Regions from separate parts of the Lysinibacillus louembei genome, predicted to be linked through region 1. Evidence: a T-box and tRNA genes for the amino acid it is inferred to sense, from the RefSeq annotation. Region 1 holds a T-box; the other holds one or more tRNA genes.
The links. The T-box of region 1 lies ahead of alaS (alanine--tRNA ligase). A T-box ahead of a tRNA ligase gene usually reads a tRNA of that ligase, here a tRNA-Ala.
Positions count from the first base shown of each region.

Region 2: it encodes a tRNA-Ala, which carries the amino acid that the T-box ahead of alaS (alanine--tRNA ligase) is inferred to sense. The anticodon was not compared.

Region 1 covers NZ_CP137624.1:3,471,269-3,481,472, reverse strand. Annotated here, with positions in the region: gene cymR (cysteine metabolism transcriptional regulator CymR) at 1-26, shown strand, start outside; gene R6U77_RS17395 (cysteine desulfurase family protein) at 39-1,184, shown strand; gene mnmA (tRNA 2-thiouridine(34) synthase MnmA) at 1,228-2,349, shown strand; gene R6U77_RS17385 (tetratricopeptide repeat protein) at 2,360-3,019, shown strand; gene R6U77_RS17380 (TraR/DksA C4-type zinc finger protein) at 3,072-3,599, shown strand; gene R6U77_RS17375 (hypothetical protein) at 3,646-3,936, opposite strand; gene hisA (phosphoribosylformimino-5-aminoimidazole carboxamide ribotide isomerase) at 3,942-4,715, opposite strand; gene recD2 (SF1B family DNA helicase RecD2) at 4,880-7,261, shown strand; T-box leader at 7,300-7,510, shown strand; gene alaS (alanine--tRNA ligase) at 7,600-10,204, shown strand, end outside.
Region 2 covers NZ_CP137624.1:2,269,724-2,279,927, reverse strand. Annotated here, with positions in the region: gene R6U77_RS11435 (MIP/aquaporin family protein) at 1-253, opposite strand, end outside; gene R6U77_RS11430 (glycerol-3-phosphate responsive antiterminator) at 413-976, opposite strand; gene R6U77_RS11425 (glycerol-3-phosphate dehydrogenase/oxidase) at 1,032-2,675, opposite strand; gene R6U77_RS11420 (MerR family transcriptional regulator) at 2,873-3,628, opposite strand; gene R6U77_RS11415 (tetratricopeptide repeat protein) at 3,719-4,198, shown strand; gene R6U77_RS11410 (nuclease-related domain-containing protein) at 4,281-5,198, shown strand; tRNA gene R6U77_RS11405 (tRNA-Glu) at 5,336-5,407, opposite strand; tRNA gene R6U77_RS11400 (tRNA-Ser) at 5,416-5,506, opposite strand; tRNA gene R6U77_RS11395 (tRNA-Asn) at 5,510-5,584, opposite strand; tRNA gene R6U77_RS11390 (tRNA-Ile) at 5,594-5,670, opposite strand; tRNA gene R6U77_RS11385 (tRNA-Gly) at 5,675-5,748, opposite strand; tRNA gene R6U77_RS11380 (tRNA-Phe) at 5,756-5,831, opposite strand; tRNA gene R6U77_RS11375 (tRNA-Asp) at 5,846-5,921, opposite strand; tRNA gene R6U77_RS11370 (tRNA-Met) at 5,925-6,001, opposite strand; tRNA gene R6U77_RS11365 (tRNA-Ser) at 6,041-6,133, opposite strand; tRNA gene R6U77_RS11360 (tRNA-Ile) at 6,151-6,227, opposite strand; tRNA gene R6U77_RS11355 (tRNA-Met) at 6,235-6,308, opposite strand; tRNA gene R6U77_RS11350 (tRNA-Ala) at 6,327-6,402, opposite strand; tRNA gene R6U77_RS11345 (tRNA-Pro) at 6,429-6,505, opposite strand; tRNA gene R6U77_RS11340 (tRNA-Arg) at 6,515-6,591, opposite strand; tRNA gene R6U77_RS11335 (tRNA-Leu) at 6,601-6,689, opposite strand; tRNA gene R6U77_RS11330 (tRNA-Gly) at 6,696-6,770, opposite strand; tRNA gene R6U77_RS11325 (tRNA-Leu) at 6,813-6,897, opposite strand; tRNA gene R6U77_RS11320 (tRNA-Lys) at 6,916-6,991, opposite strand; tRNA gene R6U77_RS11315 (tRNA-Thr) at 6,996-7,071, opposite strand; tRNA gene R6U77_RS11310 (tRNA-Val) at 7,080-7,155, opposite strand; rRNA gene rrf (5S ribosomal RNA) at 7,165-7,279, opposite strand; gene R6U77_RS11300 (hypothetical protein) at 7,468-7,905, opposite strand; gene R6U77_RS11295 (cysteine desulfurase family protein) at 7,974-9,056, opposite strand; gene nadB (L-aspartate oxidase) at 9,146-10,204, shown strand, end outside.

The DNA of each region.
Region 1 (10,204 bases):
CAGATGGCTATATGTTTTATATTTAAGGAGTTTATGCTATGACAACAATTTATCTTGACCATGCTGCAACGACACCGATGCTAAAAGAGGTAATTACTGAGATGACGACTGCGATGGCAACTGTTTATGGCAATGCATCGAGCATTCATGCTGCTGGACGTGAAGCGCGTAAAGCTTTGGATGAGGCGCGTATGATTTTAGCGAAGCAGATAGGTGCAGCAGCAACTGAAGTTGTTTTAACGAGCGGTGGGACAGAAGCGGATAATATGGCGATTTTCGGTGTCGCTAATGCAAGGCAGCATGAAGGTAAACATATTATTACGACACAAATTGAGCATCATGCGGTGTTACATGCTTGCGAAAAGTTAGAACGACAAGGATTCCATATTACTTATTTGCCTGTAGATGAAAAAGGGCGCGTCGCTGTCCAAGATGTTGCAAATGCATTGACAGATGACACAATTTTAGTCACGATAATGTATGGCAATAATGAAGTTGGTACATTGCAGCCAATCGAGGAAATCGGCAAGCTATTAAAGGGACACTCTGCCATATTCCACACCGATGCAGTCCAAGCATTTGGCTTAGAGCACATCGATGTCGAAAAATTGCAAGTCGATTTATTAAGTGCCTCTAGCCATAAAATTGGTGGCCCAAAAGGCATCGGGTTGCTTTATATGAGAGCTGGCACAAAGGTAGACAGCCTACTGTATGGCGGCTCGCAGGAGAAAAAGCGTCGTGCTGGAACGGAAAACATCCCAGCGGCTGTTGGCTTTGCGAAGGCAGTACAGCTTGTCGCTGAAACACAGCAGCAAACACGTCAAGCCTATGAACAATATAAAGCGATACTCGTTGAACAATTTACGGCGGCGAATATTGAATTTACAGTGAATGGTGATGCTGAAAATATGCTACCACATATTTTCAATGTGACATTGCCAGGGACAGATGTCGAATCGTTTTTAGTGAATTTGGATATGGCAGGTGTCTTTGTATCGAGCGGCTCTGCTTGTACAGCAGGCTCTATTGACCCATCACACGTCTTAGTGGCGATGTTCGGCAAAGATTCTACGGTGTTGCGCAGCTCCATTCGCTTTAGCTTTGGGCATGGTTTAACGGAGGAGCTTGTTCGAGAGGCTGGCAAACGTACAGCGGATATTGTCAAACGTTTAACAAAAAACTAATGCTTCGCGCCTTTTACGCGACAGGATTGAAAAGGTGATTATGATGATAGAAACAAGAAAACCATCCGAAATACGTGTAGTAGTCGGTATGTCAGGAGGTGTCGACTCCTCTGTTGCCGCTTATTTATTAAAGCAACAAGGCTACGATGTTATCGGCATCTTTATGAAAAACTGGGATGATACGGATGAAAACGGCGTATGTACAGCGACAGAGGATTATGAAGATGTCATTGCTGTATGTAACCAAATTGGTATTCCGTATTACGCAGTGAATTTTGAAAAGCAGTATTGGGATAAAGTGTTTACGTACTTTCTTGAAGAATATAAAGCGGGACGTACACCAAATCCAGATGTGATGTGTAATAAAGAAATTAAGTTTAAAGCATTTTTAGAGCATGCGATGAACTTAGGGGCAGATTATTTAGCAACAGGTCATTATGCACGCGTAGAGCAGCGTGAAGGAGAAACGGTGATGCTGCGTGGTGTTGATAATAATAAAGATCAAACGTATTTCTTAAACCAGCTATCACAGGAGCAATTAAAGCATGTCATGTTCCCAATTGGTCATTTGCCGAAGCCAGAAGTGCGTAAAATTGCAGAAGAAGCAGGTCTTGCAACAGCGAAAAAGAAAGACTCTACAGGTATTTGCTTTATCGGCGAGCGCAATTTCAAAGAATTTTTAAGCCAATACTTACCTGCACAGCCTGGTAAAATGGAAACGTTTGATGGGCAAGTAATGGGACAGCATGACGGCTTAATGTATTATACATTAGGGCAACGTCACGGTTTAGGCATCGGTGGCGATGGTGAGCCTTGGTTTGTGTTAGGGAAGGATTTGCAGCGCAATGTCTTATACGTTGGACAAGGCTTCCATCATGATGCCCTGTATTCAACGGCGTTATCTGCGGTGAAAATGAGTTTCACAACTGATAAAGAGCTACCGCAACAGTTTAACTGCACAGCGAAATTCCGCTATCGTCAAGAAGACTCACCTGTAAAGGTAGAGTTACGCCAAGATGGCACAGCCTATATCGAATTTGCAGAGCCTGTGCGCGCGATTACACCAGGGCAAGCAGTTGTCTTGTACGATGGTGAGGTTTGCTTAGGCGGCGGTACAATTGATGAAGTATTTAAAAATAGCGAAAAATTAACATTTGTAGGGTAGGAGATTGAGCATGTCCTTTAATGAACAAGGCATTCAAGCTTTTCAGGAAAAAAAATACGAGGAAGCAGCACAGTTTTTTACACAGGCGATTGAAGCGGAGCCAAATGATGCATTAGGCTATGTCAATTTCGGCAATTTATTAGCTGTGTTAAATGACGTGGAGCGTGCGGAACGTTTTTTCCAAAAAGCGATTACTGTTGATGAAAAATCAGCGACAGCTTATTATGGCTTAGCGAATTTATATTATAATGCGGAGCGCTATATTGAGGCGGCAAAGCTTTATCAAAAGTCGATTGAGCATGGCATTGAAGGCGCAGATGCTTATTATATGCTAGCAAAATCGTTTGAACGTGAGGAGCAGTATAAGCTGGCATTGCCATATATGCAGCGTGCGGCGGAGCTAGCCCCAACGGATTTACAAATTCGCCTATCATATGGTATTTTGCTTTGCTCGTTGGAGATGTTTGAACTGGCGCAAGGTGAGCTGCAATTTGTTATTGATGAAGATTGGAACAACGCAGATGCACATTATAATTTAGGTGTGCTTTATGCGGTATCAACAGAGCGTACTGATGATGCACTTTATCATTTAAAGCAAGCATTCACATTGCAGCCTGAGTTTGATCAAGCGAAATACATTTATGATATGGTCGCACAGCGCATGAACTAGCGTATAGCATCCGTCCTTTTTCAGCATACTAATGAAAAAGGGCGGGTTTTTTATGCTGACAGACAAACAGTTAATGAAATTGCGAAAAATGCTCATTATGGAAAAAGAGGATATGTCAAAAACAATTGCTGCTAAGGATCCAGTGAGTTTGCGTGATTCTGTCGATGAATTATCACTGCTATCGAATCATCCTGCCGATTTAGGGACAGAGCTATTCGAGCGTAGCAAGGATTTAACACTGCACACGCAAAATTATGACAAGCTTGAACAAATTGACAAGGCGCTTGCTCAAATGGACGAGGGCACATATGGGGTGTGCGTTAAGTGTAAACAGCCGATTCCATATGATCGCTTATGTGCAATTCCGTATACAAATGTTTGTGTCGAAGATAGCGAAGTTGTTGAAAAAATAACAGGAGACCCTGTCCTACATCCATTTCGTGTAGAGGAAGGTGTCAATGCTCTTGAAATAGCATTGGAGCAAGGAAATTGGGACGCCTATGATAAAGAGGTTATGGGCGATATTGATGATATCGAGATAGAGAATTTACCAGCACAGGTTGAAGGGGACATGGAGTAAACATAAAGGCTATAAGGAAGGTACACCTGTCCTTATAGCCTATTTTTTATGGCTGACTAACTACTGCATCCAATTTATAACGCTTATTAAATTCATCGACGAACACTTCTAAATCAATGGCAACCATAATATATGGCTCCTTTTTAAAGTCGCGCAAATAGCTGCAAGTGGCCTTTAAAGATTTTGAAAATTCAAGCAGCATTAACTCGTTATTTAAATGGACGTGTATTTCTTGTGGCTTGTCTCGTAAATTGATTTTGAAATAGCCTTCATCCACGATGCGTTCTAGGTTTGTCTCAACAAACGGAAAAATTAAATCTTGATAACGAATATACATAGTAACTAAACTTCCTTCCTTGTTTTTTTCTGACAGTAGCGTACAACATCGGTATATGCCAAGTCACCACCGAAAATATCTAAGGCGGAGCCGATGGTAATATGTAGCTTGCCTTGTGCAATTGTTTCGAATTTTTGTAAATCATCAAGCGAACGTACGCCACCTGCATAGGTTGTTGGGAGCGTTGTCCACTCAGCTAGCTGACGTACTAAATCTTCCTGCATGCCGCTGCGTTTTCCTTCCACATCGACCGCATGAATTAAGAGCTCGTCACAATAGCCTTCCATCATTTGAATGGACGTGGCGTTTACTTCAAAATCGCTAAATTTCGTCCATTTATCTGTCACGACAAACCACTTGCCATCGCGCTGACGACAGCTTAAGTCAATGACAAGATGCTCCTTGCCAACAGCAGCAACGAGCGCATTTAAACGCTCCATGTCGAGCTTTCCGTCATGGAAAATAAATGAAGTAACAATAACGTGGGAAGCACCTGCCTCAATAAAACTTGCTGCATTTTGTGCGCTAATACCACCGCCAATTTGTAGTGCATTTGGATATGCTTGCAGGGCTTGTAGTGCTGCTTCCTCATTGCCGTTACCGAGCATAATGACATGACCACCTGTTAAGCGGTCTTGCTGGAATAGCCCGGCAAAATAGCCAGCATCATGTGCTGAAACAAAATTTTCAACGACTTCTTTGTCAGCATAGCCAAGCGTGCTGCCAACAATTTGTTTTACTTTTCCATCGTGTAAATCAATGCACGGTCGAAATTCCACCGCAATCACAGTCCTTCCAAAGAAATATATATCTATCATACCATTTGAGAGAAGCAAACGCACACCTCGTATAGGAGGAAACGATAAAATATGCTAAAATAATGGTATAAGATTGACTAGCAAGGGAGGGGCGCAAAGTATTGGAAAACTTAAATTTATTTGAGATGGAAAAGCGCTTTATACTAGGGCGCCCAATTGTTTCTATTTTTCATAACGCAACGAATATGTATTCAATTATACGTGTGAAAATTCAAGAAACAAATTTAGCCTATGAAGAGAAGGAAATGATTGTTGTTGGCTATTTTCCACCATTGACAGAGGATGAGCTGTATCGATTTACCGGCAATATGAAGACACATCCAAAATATGGTGTGCAATTTCAAATCGATACGTTTGAAAAGGAAGTGCCTGCGACAGAGCAAGGGGTCATTCATTATTTATCGAGCGATTTATTTACAGGAATTGGTCGCAAAACAGCGGAAACCATTGTGGAAAAGCTTGGTGTTGATGCGTTAAAAAAAATTATGGATGATCCGCATGCCCTTGATGTGATTCCGCGATTATCGCAAGAAAAAAAGCAGATGATTATGGAAGTGATTGAACAAAATTTAGGCTTAGAGCGCGTCATGATTCAACTAAATGAATGGGGCTTCGGACCTCAGCTCGGCATGAAAATTTACCAAACATATCGTGAAGATACGGTTACCTTATTAAAGGAAAATCCGTATCGTTTAATTGAAGAAGTAGAAGGGATTGGCTTTGGACGTGCGGATGATTTAGGTGCAAAGCTCGGTATTACAGGCAATCACCCTGATCGAATTAAGGCGGCTATTTTTCATGTTTTAACAGTTGCAGCATTGTCGGATGGGCATGTTTACTTAGAGGCGGAGCAGGTATTACCGACAGTAAAATCGATGCTAGAGCAAAGCCAACGTGTGGAAATCCCGTTTGATGCGATTTCACAGGCCTGTATTGAAATGCGTGAAGAAAACAAAATTTGTGGTGAGGAAACACGCATGTATTTACCTTCACTTTATTTTAGTGAGGTCGGTATTGCGTCCAAAATTTTAGAGCTTGTCGAGAATAACAAAAAGCAATCGCATTTTTCAAAGGATGAGATTTTAAAGGCAATTGGAGAGCTAGAGGAGCGTTATGAGGTGCAGTATGCGCCATCCCAAGTTGCAGCAATTGAATGTGCGCTGCAAAATGCAGTGATGATTTTAACAGGTGGCCCTGGTACAGGGAAAACAACGGTTGTCAAAGGGCTTGTGGAAGTATATGCAGAGCTACATGGTTTGTCGCTTGATCCGAAAACATATGCCAAAAAAGAAGAGCCATTTCCGATTATATTAGCTGCACCGACAGGACGTGCAGCGAAGCGATTAGCGGAATCAACGGGCTTGCCTGCAATGACGATCCACCGTTTACTAGGCTTTACTGGGCAGGAAAAAGAGGAAGAAACAGAGCGTGAAATAACAGGTCGGCTTGTTATTATTGATGAAATGTCGATGGTGGATACATGGCTCGCGCATCAGCTATTAAAAAGCTTAGCAAAGGATGTACAGGTGATTTTCGTAGGTGATCAAGACCAGCTGCCACCTGTTGGACCAGGGCAAGTGTTGAAGGATTTGCTTGCATCAAAGCAAGTGCCAACAGTGGAGTTGACAGACGTTTATAGACAAGCAGAAGGCTCGACAATTATTGAGGTTGCCCATCAAATTAAGCGTGGTACAGTGCCGCCTACATTGACACAAAAAACAGCTGACCGCTCCTTTATTCAAGCATCGACAGAGCAAATTGCTAACGTCGTGACACAAATTGTTAAAAGTGCGACAGCGAAAGGGCAGGCGATACGCGATATTCAAGTGCTTGCACCGATGTATAAAGGACCCGCAGGCATTGACGCATTAAATAAACAAATTCAAGAGCTCGTCAATCCAAATGATGGTACACGTAAGGAGCTTGCCTTTGGTGATACCGTTTATCGCATTGGTGATAAAGTGCTTCAGCTTGTGAATCAGCCTGACAGCAATGTTTTTAATGGCGATATGGGCGAGGTTGTGGCAATTATTCGTGCAAAGGAAACGGTGGAAAAGCAAGACTTACTCGTTGTATCCTATGACGGTATTGAAGTGACGTATCAGCGTGGTGATTTGAACCAAATAACGCTAGCCTATTGCTGCTCCATTCATAAATCGCAAGGCTCGGAGTTTCAAACGGTAATTATGCCGATTGTGCGCGGCTATTCAAAAATGCTACGTCGCAACTTGCTGTACACAGGCATTACACGTGCGAAAAGCTTTTTAATTTTGTGCGGTGAGCCAGATGTACTTGCACAAGGCTTAATGAAAACCGATGATTTGCAGCGCTTCACAAGCTTAACAGCACGCTTAAACCCGATGGATGAAGAAGAAATAACTGAAGTAACAGAAATGAAACGAGAGGGTGCAACATCAATGCCATCTGTTTTAAATGTGGAAACCGCTCCGTATATTCATCCATTGATTGGCATGGAAGGCGTGTCGCCATTTGATTTTAAAGATTGACAGCCTAAAAACAATTGCATATAATTTAGGCATAATAAATGAAAACGATGATGGAACAAGTAGGCTTTAATAAATGTTTAGAAAGAGATTTCTCGGCTGCAAAAATCTCCATAAATTAATGCTGAACAGCTACTCCAGAGTGCAACTAATCCTTGCCGTTTGCTTACGTTACAAGCACTTGAGATATAAGTTGTCATAGGCAATTTATAAATTAGGGTGGTACCGCGAGACAATGTCTTCGTCCCTTTTTGGGATGAAGGCTTTTTTTATTTGTTTTGGGAAGGTAAAGCTAGACGATTTCCATCAATATTTTTTACATCATAGGAGGAATTTTATTTATGAAAGCAACTGATATTCGACGACTGTACTTAGAGTTTTTCAAGGAAAAAGGGCATCATCATGAGCCATCTGCACCACTTGTTCCAATTAATGACCCTACTTTATTGTGGATTAACTCAGGTGTGGCAACATTAAAGCCATATTTTGATGGCCGTATTATTCCAAAAAATCCGCGCATTACAAACGCGCAAAAATCAATACGTACAAATGATATTGAAAATGTAGGGAAAACAGCGCGTCATCATACATTTTTCGAAATGCTAGGCAACTTCTCTATTGGCGATTACTTTAAAAAAGAAGCGATTCATTATGCATGGGAGTTTTTAACGGATAAAAAATGGATGGGCTTTGACCCAGAGCTACTATCCATTACAGTGCACCCAGAGGACGAGGAAGCATACAATGTTTGGTTGAATGAAATTGGCATTCCAGAGGAGCGTATTATTCGTTTAGAGGGCAATTTCTGGGATATCGGTGAAGGTCCATCTGGTCCAAACTCGGAAATTTTCTATGACCGTGGAGAGGCATACGGTGTTAATACACCAGAGGAGGAAATGTACCCAGGTGGTGAAAATGAGCGCTATTTAGAAATTTGGAACCTTGTATTTTCACAGTTTAACCATAATCCAGACCATACGTATACACCGCTGCCAAAGCAGAATATTGATACAGGAATGGGCTTAGAGCGTATCGTTTCAGTTGTGCAAAATGTGCCAACAAACTTTGATACGGACTTATTTATGCCAATTATTGAAAAAATCGAGGAATTTGCGAACCGTCGTTATAAACGTCCAAATGAAGTAGATTTAGCAGAAATTTTCGGCTCACAGGAAGATGTTAATACACCATTTAAAGTGATTGCAGACCATATTCGTACAGTGGCATTTGCGATTGGAGATGGCGCATTACCATCAAACGAAGGGCGTGGCTATGTATTGCGCCGCTTATTACGTCGTGCTGTACGCTATGCGAAGCAAATCGGCATTGAAAAGCCGTTTATGTTTGAGCTAGTACCAACAGTTGGAGCAATTATGCAAGATTTCTACCCAGAAGTAACAGAGAAACAAGAGTTTATCCAGCGTGTGATTAAAAATGAAGAAGTGCGCTTCCATGAAACGTTGGATGGCGGTTTATCGATTTTCAATGAAGTTGTTGCAGCGCAAAAAGCAGCAGGCGAAACATTTATTCCAGGTGCTGATGCATTCCGTCTATATGATACGTACGGTTTCCCAATTGAATTAACAGAGGAATATGCGGAAGAGGTAGGCATGACAGTTGACCACGAAGGCTTTGAAGTGGCAATGGAGGAGCAACGTGAGCGCGCACGTGCAGCTCGTCAAGATGTTGATTCAATGCAAGTGCAAAGCGAAGTGTTAGCGAACTTAAAGGAGCCTAGCACCTTCGTAGGCTTTGACACATTAACGGCTGAAACAAAGGTGACAGCACTTGTTATCGAGGGGCAAACGGCTGAGGTTGCTTCAGAAGGGCAGGAAGCGTTAGTATTGCTTGCAGAAACACCGTTTTATGCGGAAATGGGTGGTCAAATTGCTGACCATGGCTATATTTCAAACGACAACTTCACAGCGTTTGTGAAAGATGTGCAAAAAGCACCAAATGGTCAACCATTACACACAGTGGTTATTGAATCAGGCGAATTGCATGTAAATGATGCAGTAAAAGCAACAGTTGACCGTGAAGAGCGCAAGCTAATTATAAAAAACCATACAGCAACACATATTATGCAACGTGCATTAAAAGATATTCTAGGTGACCACGTCAACCAAGCAGGCTCATATGTTGGACCAGATCGTTTACGCTTCGATTTCTCTCATTTTGGTCAAGTGACGAAGGAAGAGCTCGCACAAATTGAACGTGCAGTGAACGAAAAAATTTGGGAAGATATTGAAGTTGTTATTGCTGAAATGCCGATTGATGAAGCGAAGGCAATGGGCGCAATGGCACTATTTGGTGAGAAGTATGGCGATGTAGTGCGTGTTGTTTCTGTAGGTAATTATTCAATCGAGCTATGTGGTGGTATTCATGTGACACGCACATCTGAAATTGGCTTCTTCAAAATTGTATCTGAGGGCGGTATTGGTGCAGGTACGCGACGTATTGAAGCGGTAACAGGTAAAGGTGCATATTTAGCTGCGAAGGAAGAGGAAGCAATTTTAATAGAGGCTGCGGCGCAATTTAAAGCAAATCCGAAAGATTTAGTAGCACGTATCACAGGCTTACAGGCAGACTACAAAGAATTGCAGCGCGAAAACGAATCATTATCACAAAAAATCGCTAATGCACAAGCGGGTGCAATTTTAGATGCGGCACAAAAAATTGGTGATGTGACAGTGTTAGCAACAAAGGTTGATGCGAAAGACAACAATCAGCTGCGTCAAATGATGGATGATTTAAAAGAGAAAATGGTCAATGCAGTCATCGTATTAGGTGCTGTTGATGGTGATAAAGTGATGCTTTGCGCAGGTGTAACAAAAGATTTAGTTGGTGGAAGCTACCATGCTGGAAATATTGTTAAAATGGTTGCAGAAGCTTGTGGCGGTAAAGGTGGCGGTCGTCCAGATATGGCGATGGCTGGTGCGAAAGACG
Region 2 (10,204 bases), 1.2 Mb from region 1:
AAAGAGGCACATCTGCCCATGGGAAATCTCCAATTGTTGCTAATGCAATCGTTAATGCTGGATTTAAGTGCGCTCCGCTAATTCCTCCTACTGCATAAGCAGCCATTGCAACCGCTAAGCCCCATGCAAATGTGATAACAACCCAGCCGCCGCCATTTCCTTTCGATTTGTACAATAATGCCCCTGCCACAACGCCTCCACCAAACAAAATAAGAATCATCGTGCCAATCAGCTCTGCCGTAAATGTAGACATTTTTTATCCCCCTTTAGTAAATGTGTATTAAGCGAGGACGCAAAAAAGACCCACATTTAAACAGCCTGCAAAAATTTTGCAGATGAATAAATGTGGGTCCCTTTTCCTAACCACGCTTTTATGAACTTGTATTCATTCTAATAGATAAATAAATGATAGTCAACTCATTTTTTTGAAATTTTCCCATAATTTTTTATCAGACGTTGTAATGGCAATTGCCCCTGCTGAAATTGCTTGCTCAATATGCTCTGTAGAGCGTATTAAACCACCAGTAATGACAGGTGTTTGCGTGCGCTCATAAATTTCCGCAATCATGGATGGAATAATGCCTGGTAATAGCTCAATATAATCAGGCTTCGCTGTCTCAATCATCGTATAGCTTTTCTCTAACGCAATCGTATCAATTAAAAAGACTCGTTGAATAGCAATAATGCCTCGCGATTTTGCCTTAATCAACACATTGGAGCGCGTTGAAATAATGCCTGCTGGCCGAATATCATTACATAGAAAATCTGCAGCAAAATTGTCCGTTTTCAAGCCATGAATTAAATCTGCATGAATAATTAACTTCTTCCCAAAGCGCTCTGCCTCGCGTTTCAAAGATAATAACAAGCTTATATGTACCTCTAGCAATACGACATACTCAAAGGAGCTATTCATTATTTCATCAAATTGCTTGACAGTGCGCGCTGCAGGAATAATTTTTTGTCCATTAAAATACATGCCATTCCCCCTTATAAAATAGGTTGCCTGAACGATTCAGGCAACCTACGCTACATTACTTAGCTGTTGTTGCTCTTGTTATTTCTTGCTCTAGCTGTTCTTCATACTGTTGACGCTGTTCTGCTGTCCAGCTAAGCATTTTTGCCATTTCGTTTAAAATTTCTGTTTTATATTGTTGTACAAGCGCAATATTAAAGAACATATAGCCTGTACGGCGAATCATAAAGTCATTTGGGTGTGTCACTAGCTCATGCTCGATACTATAGCGAAGCTGTGCATACAGCCAAGCTGGTAATGCCGTATCATTGTCTTGCATATAAGCAAATACTGTATCTACATTGCTGCCATAGTGCTGTGCCATATATGCAGATTGCTGCTCTGTTAAACCAAGCTCAATACCTTTTTTTGTTTGCTTATATAAAAATGCCTTCAAATTGCGCGAGCCACCAATTTCTCCACCTGAAATGGCAATGTTTTTTGTGCTGCATGGTGCTATTGATTTATTTAATTTTGGCGCTAGCTCTTTGACAACCATATCAAGCACCGTTTCTGCCATTTTGCGATAGCCTGTTAACTTCCCCCCAGCTATTGTTACAAGCCCTGATGCCGATGTCCACACTTCATCTTTGCGCGAAATTTCCGATGGGTTTTTACCATCCTCGTGAATTAGTGGACGCACACCAGCCCAGCTTGATTCAATATCAGCATCTGTCACTTGCACTTTCGGAAACATATAATGAATAGCCTCCATTAAATAATCGCGGTCACTTTGCTCAATATCCATGCTACGTGGATCACCTTTATAAAATGTGTCCGTCGTACCTACATATGTTTTGCCATCTCGTGGAATTGCAAATACCATACGACCATCTGGCGTGTCAAAATACACCGCCTGACGCAGCGGGAATTTTGATTCGTCAAAAACAATATGCACACCTTTAGACAAAATTAAATGCTTGCCTTGCTGTGCCCCCTCTATTTTTCGCACTTCATCAACCCAAGGGCCTGCTGCATTAATAACCGTTTTAGCACGGATCGTAAAGCTTTCATCACCAATTACATCCTGTGCAACAATGCCATTTATTTTTTGATTGTCATCATAAATAAATTGCTGTGCCTTTGTATAATTTAATAAAGTTGCGCCTTTAGCAATTGCTGCTTTTGCAACTTCAATCGTTAGGCGAGCATCATCTGTCCGATATTCTACATAAACGCCGCCACCAAGCAGCCCTTGCGTTTTTACTAATGGTTCCTTGCTTCTAGTTTGAATCGCATTTAACATAGAACGGCGTTCAGAACGCTTCACACCAGCTAAAAAATCATAGACGCGTAAGCCAACATTCGTTGAAAATTTACCAAATGTCCCGCCTTTATGAAACGGCAATAGCATCCAAACAGGCGTTGTTACATGTGGGCCATTTTCATAAACAATTGCGCGCTCCTTCCCTAATTCGGCAACCTCTTTCACTTCAAACTGCTTTAAATAACGCAACCCTCCATGCACCAATTTTGTTGAACGACTTGAAGTCCCTGCCGCAAAATCCTGCATTTCTACTAAAGCAACAGACAAGCCACGTGCACTTGCATCTAAAGCAACACCACAGCCTGTAATCCCACCACCAATAACTAATACATCATATTCCTGACCTTGCAATTCTTCAATAATTTGTTGACGTTGTAATGCTGAAGCTGAACTCATTGCGTTTTCCTCCTTCATATACGAAAAAAGAGACTATTAAAAGCATATATACTTAATGCATATATGTTCTTAACGGTCTCTCAATCGCTCATACCAATTATTAACTTATCATTATTTTAACTTGCCTTTTTAAAAAAGGCAAGTTAAAACATTTTAGGTGCCAGGCACACACACAATTTCCACACAATTCAACAGCATTATTTCGTCGCATAGGCTACGATACAATCATGTAAATACTGTGAAGCGCCAGCTGTCACGCGCTCATCATAGTATGCCGTAAAACGCTCATCTGCCACATACATTGCTGCTAACCCTGCGTGTGCTTCCTTCGAGTAATCCTTCCAAGAAAACATTAACCAACGCTTGTGCAATTCAGCAACCTCCTGACCTAATTCAGATGCTGGGTTTCCATCTGCCATTGCCTCACGTAAGCGCTCAAATAGGCTTTGCTCTAGCTGCCCCATTTCTTCAAATTGCTGCTCCGTCATATTCAACCACTTCTTATTGGAAGCCTCAACCGTTTCGTTGCCGTAGCGTTGACGAATTTCCTCGCCAAATTTCTCTTCATTTTGCTGTAGCATTTTTTCTTTAAAGCCTTTGAATTTTTCTTCGTTTGACATATTTTTTCCCTCCTGTAATGCTTCAATTGTTTGATCCACCGTTTGTAGCAATTGCTGAATCATTGCGTTTTTCTCTAGCAATTGCTGACGATGACATTCTAATGCATCCATCACATTAAAATTCGGTGCATGAATGATGTCTTTAATTTGCTCCAACTTCATATCTAGTGCCCGATAAAACAAAATTTGCTGCAATAAGTCAATCTCCTTCTGCGAATAAATTCGATAGCCGGCATCATTTTTCATCGCAGGAGACAGCAGCCCAATTTCATCGTAATAGCGCAACGTACGTGTGCTTACACCCGATAGCTTTGCCAGTTCATTAATTTTCATCTGTTCATCACCTCTATGCTTACTATAAATGTTGACGTAGCGTCAAGGTCAACAGTTTTGTATAATTATTTTTAACAGGAGGAGAAAATAATGAATCAACTACAAATCGCTCTACAACTTCGCAAAGACAACAAGCTTACCGAATCAAATAAATTGTTCGTGCAGCTAGCGGCACAGCACCCTGATGATGCTTATTTACAATATCAATGCGCTTGGAGCTTTGACGTTCTTGGTGAGGAGACACAGGCTGTTCCATACTATGAAAAGGCTATTCAAGGCGAATTAAATGCCGAAGACATGGCAAATGCCTATTTAGGACTTGGCAGCACATTTAGAACGCTTGGCAAATATCAACAATCACAAGAAACGCTAAGTAAAGCAATTGCATTATTCCCAGAAAATCAAGCACTTCAAGTGTTTTATGCGATGACATTATACAACTTGAATGAGCATTCAAACGCAATGGAGCTATTGTTAAACTGTATTGCTAACAGCTCTATGGATATTAACATTCAAAAATACAAAAGAGCTATTCAATTTTATGCAGAGAAATTAGATGAAACATGGTAATAGTACTTTTAACCTTTCTCTATAAAAATATTCCGATTTACAGACTTTCCTATTATTATAAAATAAAGGAGGTGAAAATAGTTTGAAGTACAAGCAACTTGAAGCTATTATGAGGAGGGTTGCTAGTCAATGTCCTGACTATCATTATTTTATAGAACAGCATGCCTTAGCTGCTGCTGGTATTGCAGGTGAGAATGAGGTTTTTTATTTTTTGCAAGAGCTGGCTATGCCTCATCAGATTTTGCGTAATTTTTGTTTAATTGATTTTGCAGCACATAAACATGAAATGGATTTTCTCATTATTTTTTCATCTTTCATTCTTTGTTTGGAGGTGAAAAACATAGCAGGGCAATTAAATTTTGATGTTGAGGCATCACAATTGCTACGAACTCGTGCTGATGGCGTTATCGAACGCTTTCCAAACCCTGTTGCCCAACTAACACGTCATATCCGTTTTCTGTCTTCTCTTTTTCCCCATATTCCTATTGTTGGTGCAGTAGTCATTGCAAACCGCCGCGCAATTATCGGTAGCCGACGAAATACACATATCCCCATCTTTCATGCAGATTACCTTCATAGCTTTATTGAGAGTAGCCTAAAGCAATATACTAAGCCCGTCCTCCAAATCAACACTTTTTATGAACAACTTCTAGCAAGGCAAGCCCCTGTAATAAAATCATTTTCGTTCACATTAGCAGATTTAAAAAAAGGTGTATTTTGTGAAAAATGTAGTTCTAAAATGCATTTTGTGCAAGATCGATTCATTTGCTCAAACTGTCACCATCAAGATAAATTTGCTCATTTTCAAGCATTAGCTGATTTTCGCTTATTAGTAGATTCGAAAATTACAAATCAGAAGTTTCGTACACTTTGTGAGATTTCCTCGAGATATGCAGCAAAGCGTTTGTTAAAATATTTACCTATAATCAAGCAAGGCAGAACTACTTATTACGAGATTCCTGAGCAAATTGTTACAATCGCCCCTCATTCGCCCAATTAGCTAGAAAATTCGCCCGATTCCACAGTCAATTCGCCCGCAAACAGTCTACATTCGCCCATTTTTGTTTTGGTCATTTCTCTTCTTTCTACACAATAAAAAAGCAGTACACGTCTCGAAGACATGCACTGCTTTTTGAATGACCCGTACGGGATTCGAACCCGTGTTACCGCCGTGAAAGGGCGGTGTCTTAACCACTTGACCAACGGGCCAGCTTTGCTGGCGGAGAAGGAGGGATTTGAACCCTCGCGCCGGTCACCCGACCTACGCCCTTAGCAGGGGCGCCTCTTCGGCCTCTTGAGTACTTCCCCATATGGCTCCGAAGGCAGGGCTCGAACCTGCGACCAACCGGTTAACAGCCGGTTGCTCTACCACTGAGCTACTTCGGAATAATCTTTTGGTGGGCCTAAATGGACTCGAACCATCGACCTCACGCTTATCAGGCGTGCGCTCTAACCAGCTGAGCTATAGGCCCTTATTGGAGCGGGTGATCGGAATCGAACCGACGACATCAGCTTGGAAGGCTGAGGTTTTACCATTAAACTACACCCGCACATACATGGTGGGTCAGGACGGAATCGAACCGCCGACACTTAGAGCTTCAATCTAATGCTCTACCAACTGAGCTACTGACCCATGTTTTTTTAAAATGGCGGTCCCGACCGGGATCGAACCGGCGATCTCCTGCGTGACAGGCAGGCATGTTAACCGCTACACCACGGGACCTTTTGGTTGCGGGGACAGGATTTGAACCTGTGACCTTCGGGTTATGAGCCCGACGAGCTACCGAACTGCTCCACCCCGCGATAATTATTATGTTGTTCACCATTTTTTCTTGGAAAAGATGGCGGAGGAAGAGGGATTCGAACCCCCGCGCGGTGTAACCCGCCTGTCGGTTTTCAAGACCGATCCCTTCAGCCGGACTTGGGTATTCCTCCGTTATAAAAGTGAAAAATGGTGGACCTTACAGGACTCGAACCTGTGACCGGACGGTTATGAGCCGTCTGCTCTAACCAACTGAGCTAAAGGTCCTTTAAGATGGCGGCGGAGGGGATCGAACCCCCGACCTTACGGGTATGAACCGTACGCTCTAGCCAGCTGAGCTACGCCGCCAGGATCTTTACTTATGGTTGGTGGAGCCTAGCGGGATCGAACCGCTGACCTCCTGCGTGCAAGGCAGGCGCTCTCCCAGCTGAGCTAAGGCCCCATAAGTTTCTTTCAGTTGGTGTTACATGGTCGGGAAGACAGGATTCGAACCTGCGACCCCTTGGTCCCAAACCAAGTGCTCTACCAAGCTGAGCTACTTCCCGTATAACTAATGGCGCGCCCGACAGGAGTCGAACCCATAACCTTCTGATCCGTAGTCAGACGCTCTATCCAATTGAGCTACGGGCGCTTTTTAAAATGGTGCCGAGGGCCGGAATCGAACCGGCACGGTAGTCACCTACCGCAGGATTTTAAGTCCTGTGCGTCTGCCAGTTCCGCCACCCCGGCACATGTTGGAGCGGAAGACGAGGTTCGAACTCGCGACCCCCACCTTGGCAAGGTGGTGTTCTACCACTGAACTACTTCCGCATGTGCTAAAGAATTTTTATTCTGACAGTTTATGAAATTATTTGGTGCGGGTGAAGGGAGTCGAACCCCCACGCCTTACGGCGCTAGATCCTAAGTCTAGTGCGTCTGCCAATTCCGCCACACCCGCTTTTATTTAGGTCTTAAATGGTGAGCCATGAAGGACTCGAACCTTCGACCCTCTGATTAAAAGTCAGATGCTCTACCGACTGAGCTAATGGCTCAAAATGGTGCCGGCGATAGGAGTCGAACCCACGACCTACTGATTACAAGTCAGTTGCTCTACCAACTGAGCTACACCGGCATTTTGATTGGTGGAGGATGACGGGTTCGAACCGCCGACCCCCTGCTTGTAAGGCAGGTGCTCTCCCAGCTGAGCTAATCCTCCGTATGTAAAGCCTAGCAACGTCCTACTCTCACAGGGGGAAACCCCCAACTACCATCGGCGCTAAAGAGCTTAACTTCCGTGTTCGGTATGGGAACGGGTGTGACTCTTTGCCATCATTACTAGACTCTTTTCTCTCTCAAAACGTTACCCGTTCTTCAAGACAAGAATTAGTATATAACGTTATTTCACATTATGCAATACTTTTTTAAAAAAAAATATTATTTTTTAAAATTGCTAAAATACAATGCTCTGTTGCTCATTATAGCAAGTGCTTTTCTAAAAGAAAATAGCTTATTTTTATCTTACTAACACTTATATTTTAATATCCACTGCCGTTTCATTTTGAAGCTCAGAACTTGCATGATGAGATGACCGCGCATTATTCTCTTCCTCCCCTGATAATTGCTTATGTTCCTTGGGATTCTCTTTTGTAATTTTCATCAATAAAGCTTTCCCATAAAGCGACGGGTCATGCTTCACCAAATATTGATGGTCTTTTCCAGGTACTTTATCTCCAACCATAATACGCCCTGCAATCTTTAAGCAAGTTAATTGAATTTTTAATGCTTCTTGCTCTGCTTCCATTCGCTTTTTGGCAGCCTCAGCTTCCCTTTTAAGTTGCTCTGTCATCTTTTGTTGCTTTTTTAATTCGCGCTCCAATTCCTGCTTTTTCTTTAACAGCTCCTCTTCTTTTGTTATTACAGCATTATCCATAGCAAAGTTTACAGTTTGCGACCCTTTGATGTGCACCGATTTCTCCTCCTTTCTGTAGAAAGCTCCTATTTTATTATTCGGCACAAAATGCAAAAATTAAAGATTCACTCAATTGCCAAAAGCGTTTGACTCAACTTTTGTAAATCTTCAATAGATGTGTCTTCTCCAAAAGAAATTCTAAAAAATTGACGCGCAGCTGCCACCGAGTAACCCATAGATAAAATAGCTTTCGTGCCTGAATCACTATGAATATCGCAGGCGCTCCCTGTGGATATGCCAATCCCCGCTTCATTAAGCTTCAATAACACATATTGCCCTTCAACCTTGTCCATTATGACACCACAAATATTGGGCAATTGATTTTTTGTTTCAATTAATTTACAGCTTTTTGGTAAAGTCTCTTTTAAGTATTGACGCAAGGTTTCATAATGACTTCTTTTGTAATGATATTCCTCTACTGCTGTAGCAAAAGCCACAATTGCAGGTGTATCTAATGTGCCTCCACGCAATCCTTTTTCATGCGTAACACCTGGCACTAATGATGGTACTTGTAACTTCGGGTTAATATAAACAGCTCCACAGCCTTTAGGTCCCCCAATTTTATGTGCCGATACAGTAATCGCATCTACTTGGGCTTGTAACGGCAATTTGCAAAATGATTGGACACAATCCACATGGATGAATACGTTATTTTCTTCTGCAATGCGTGCGATTTCTTCAATTGGCTGAATCGCACCTATTTCCGAGTTGACATGCTGAATTGTGATAACAGCAGTTTCCTCACAAATAGCAGCACGTAACTGTTTGATATCAATACAACCATCTTGCTGTAAAGCTAGCTTTGTAATTTGATAGCCCATTTTTTCTAATGTATTTAATGCCGCATGAACAGATGTATGCTCGGCTTGTGATGAAATAATATGCTTGCCCTTCTTTGAGGCAAGGGCTAATGACAAAATAGCCAATATATTGCCTTCCGTTCCGCTGCCGGTAAAAATAATCCCATCTTTATTTCTATCAAGTGCTTGTGCAATCACATTTCTTGCTTGTTCAACGAAATATTGGGCTTGCCCCCCTGCATCATGCAAGCTTGAGCTGTTGCCGTAATATCTTTTCGCCACCTCACAATATGCGGCAATTGCCTTTTCTGTCATTGGTGTTGTTGCTGCGTAATCTAAATAAATCATCTTTTTCTCCCTTTCTAATTTTCAGTCTTGTTTTCTCTTTTATTTTATGTAAAGATATGTGTCAAGACAACTGTAAGGAAGGTATTATTATGTGCAAAACAGATGTTCTTATAATCGGCAGTGGCATTGCTGCACTTCAAGCTGCTCGCATATTAGGGCAACATTTTCATGTACAGCTTGTCACAAAGTCTTCTGTAGTAACAAGTAGCTCCTATAGGGCACAGGGAGGCATTGCGGCTGTTACAACACAAATAGACGATATTAATTATCATATTCACGACACAATGCTCGCTGGTGAATATCATCACACATCGAATGTTGAAACATTAATAAAAGATGGCGCACAGCTCATTGACACACTTTTACAGCAAGGGCTTCCTGTTGACCGCTATGCAAATGGTGAGCCTATCCTCGGTTTAGAAGGTGCACATAGCCATCACCGTATTTTACACGCTGGCGGAGATCAGACAGGTAAGTATTTTATTCATTATTTACTAGAACGACTGCCGGTTACTGTGACAATCAATGATTATGAAATGGTGTATGAACTATTATTCAATAAAAATGGGGACTGCATTGGTGCATTAACACGAGGCAAGCAAGGTACAAAATGCTACCTTGCTCATCATATCGTTATCGCTTCGGGTGGTGCGGGAGCCCTTTATAACTGTACCTCTAATTTTTCTACAAACACTGGTGATGGCATTGCACTTGCCTATATGGCAGGCGCAGCTATTAGCGATATGGAATTTATGCAATTTCACCCTACTTTATTATGGTGCAATGGTGAAGCAAAGGGGCTTATTTCCGAGGCTGTACGTGGAGCAGGAGCAATTTTTGTTGATGCGGCAAGACAGCCGACTATGAAAGGACTTGATTTGGCACCTCGCCATATCACAGCACACACATTATTTGTAAAGCGGCTTGCTGGAGAAGAAACTTTTTTAGATATTTCGATGATTGAGAAATTTGAGGAAAAGTTCCCGTCTATTACAAAGCTATGTGCTGACAATGGGATATCTTTACAAGATGGCTTAATCCCTGTTGCACCAGGCAGCCATTTTTTAATGGGTGGCATTGTCGCAGATAGTTCAGGGCAAACATCTATCCCTTCTTTATATGCGGTAGGAGAAGTCGCTTGTACAGGG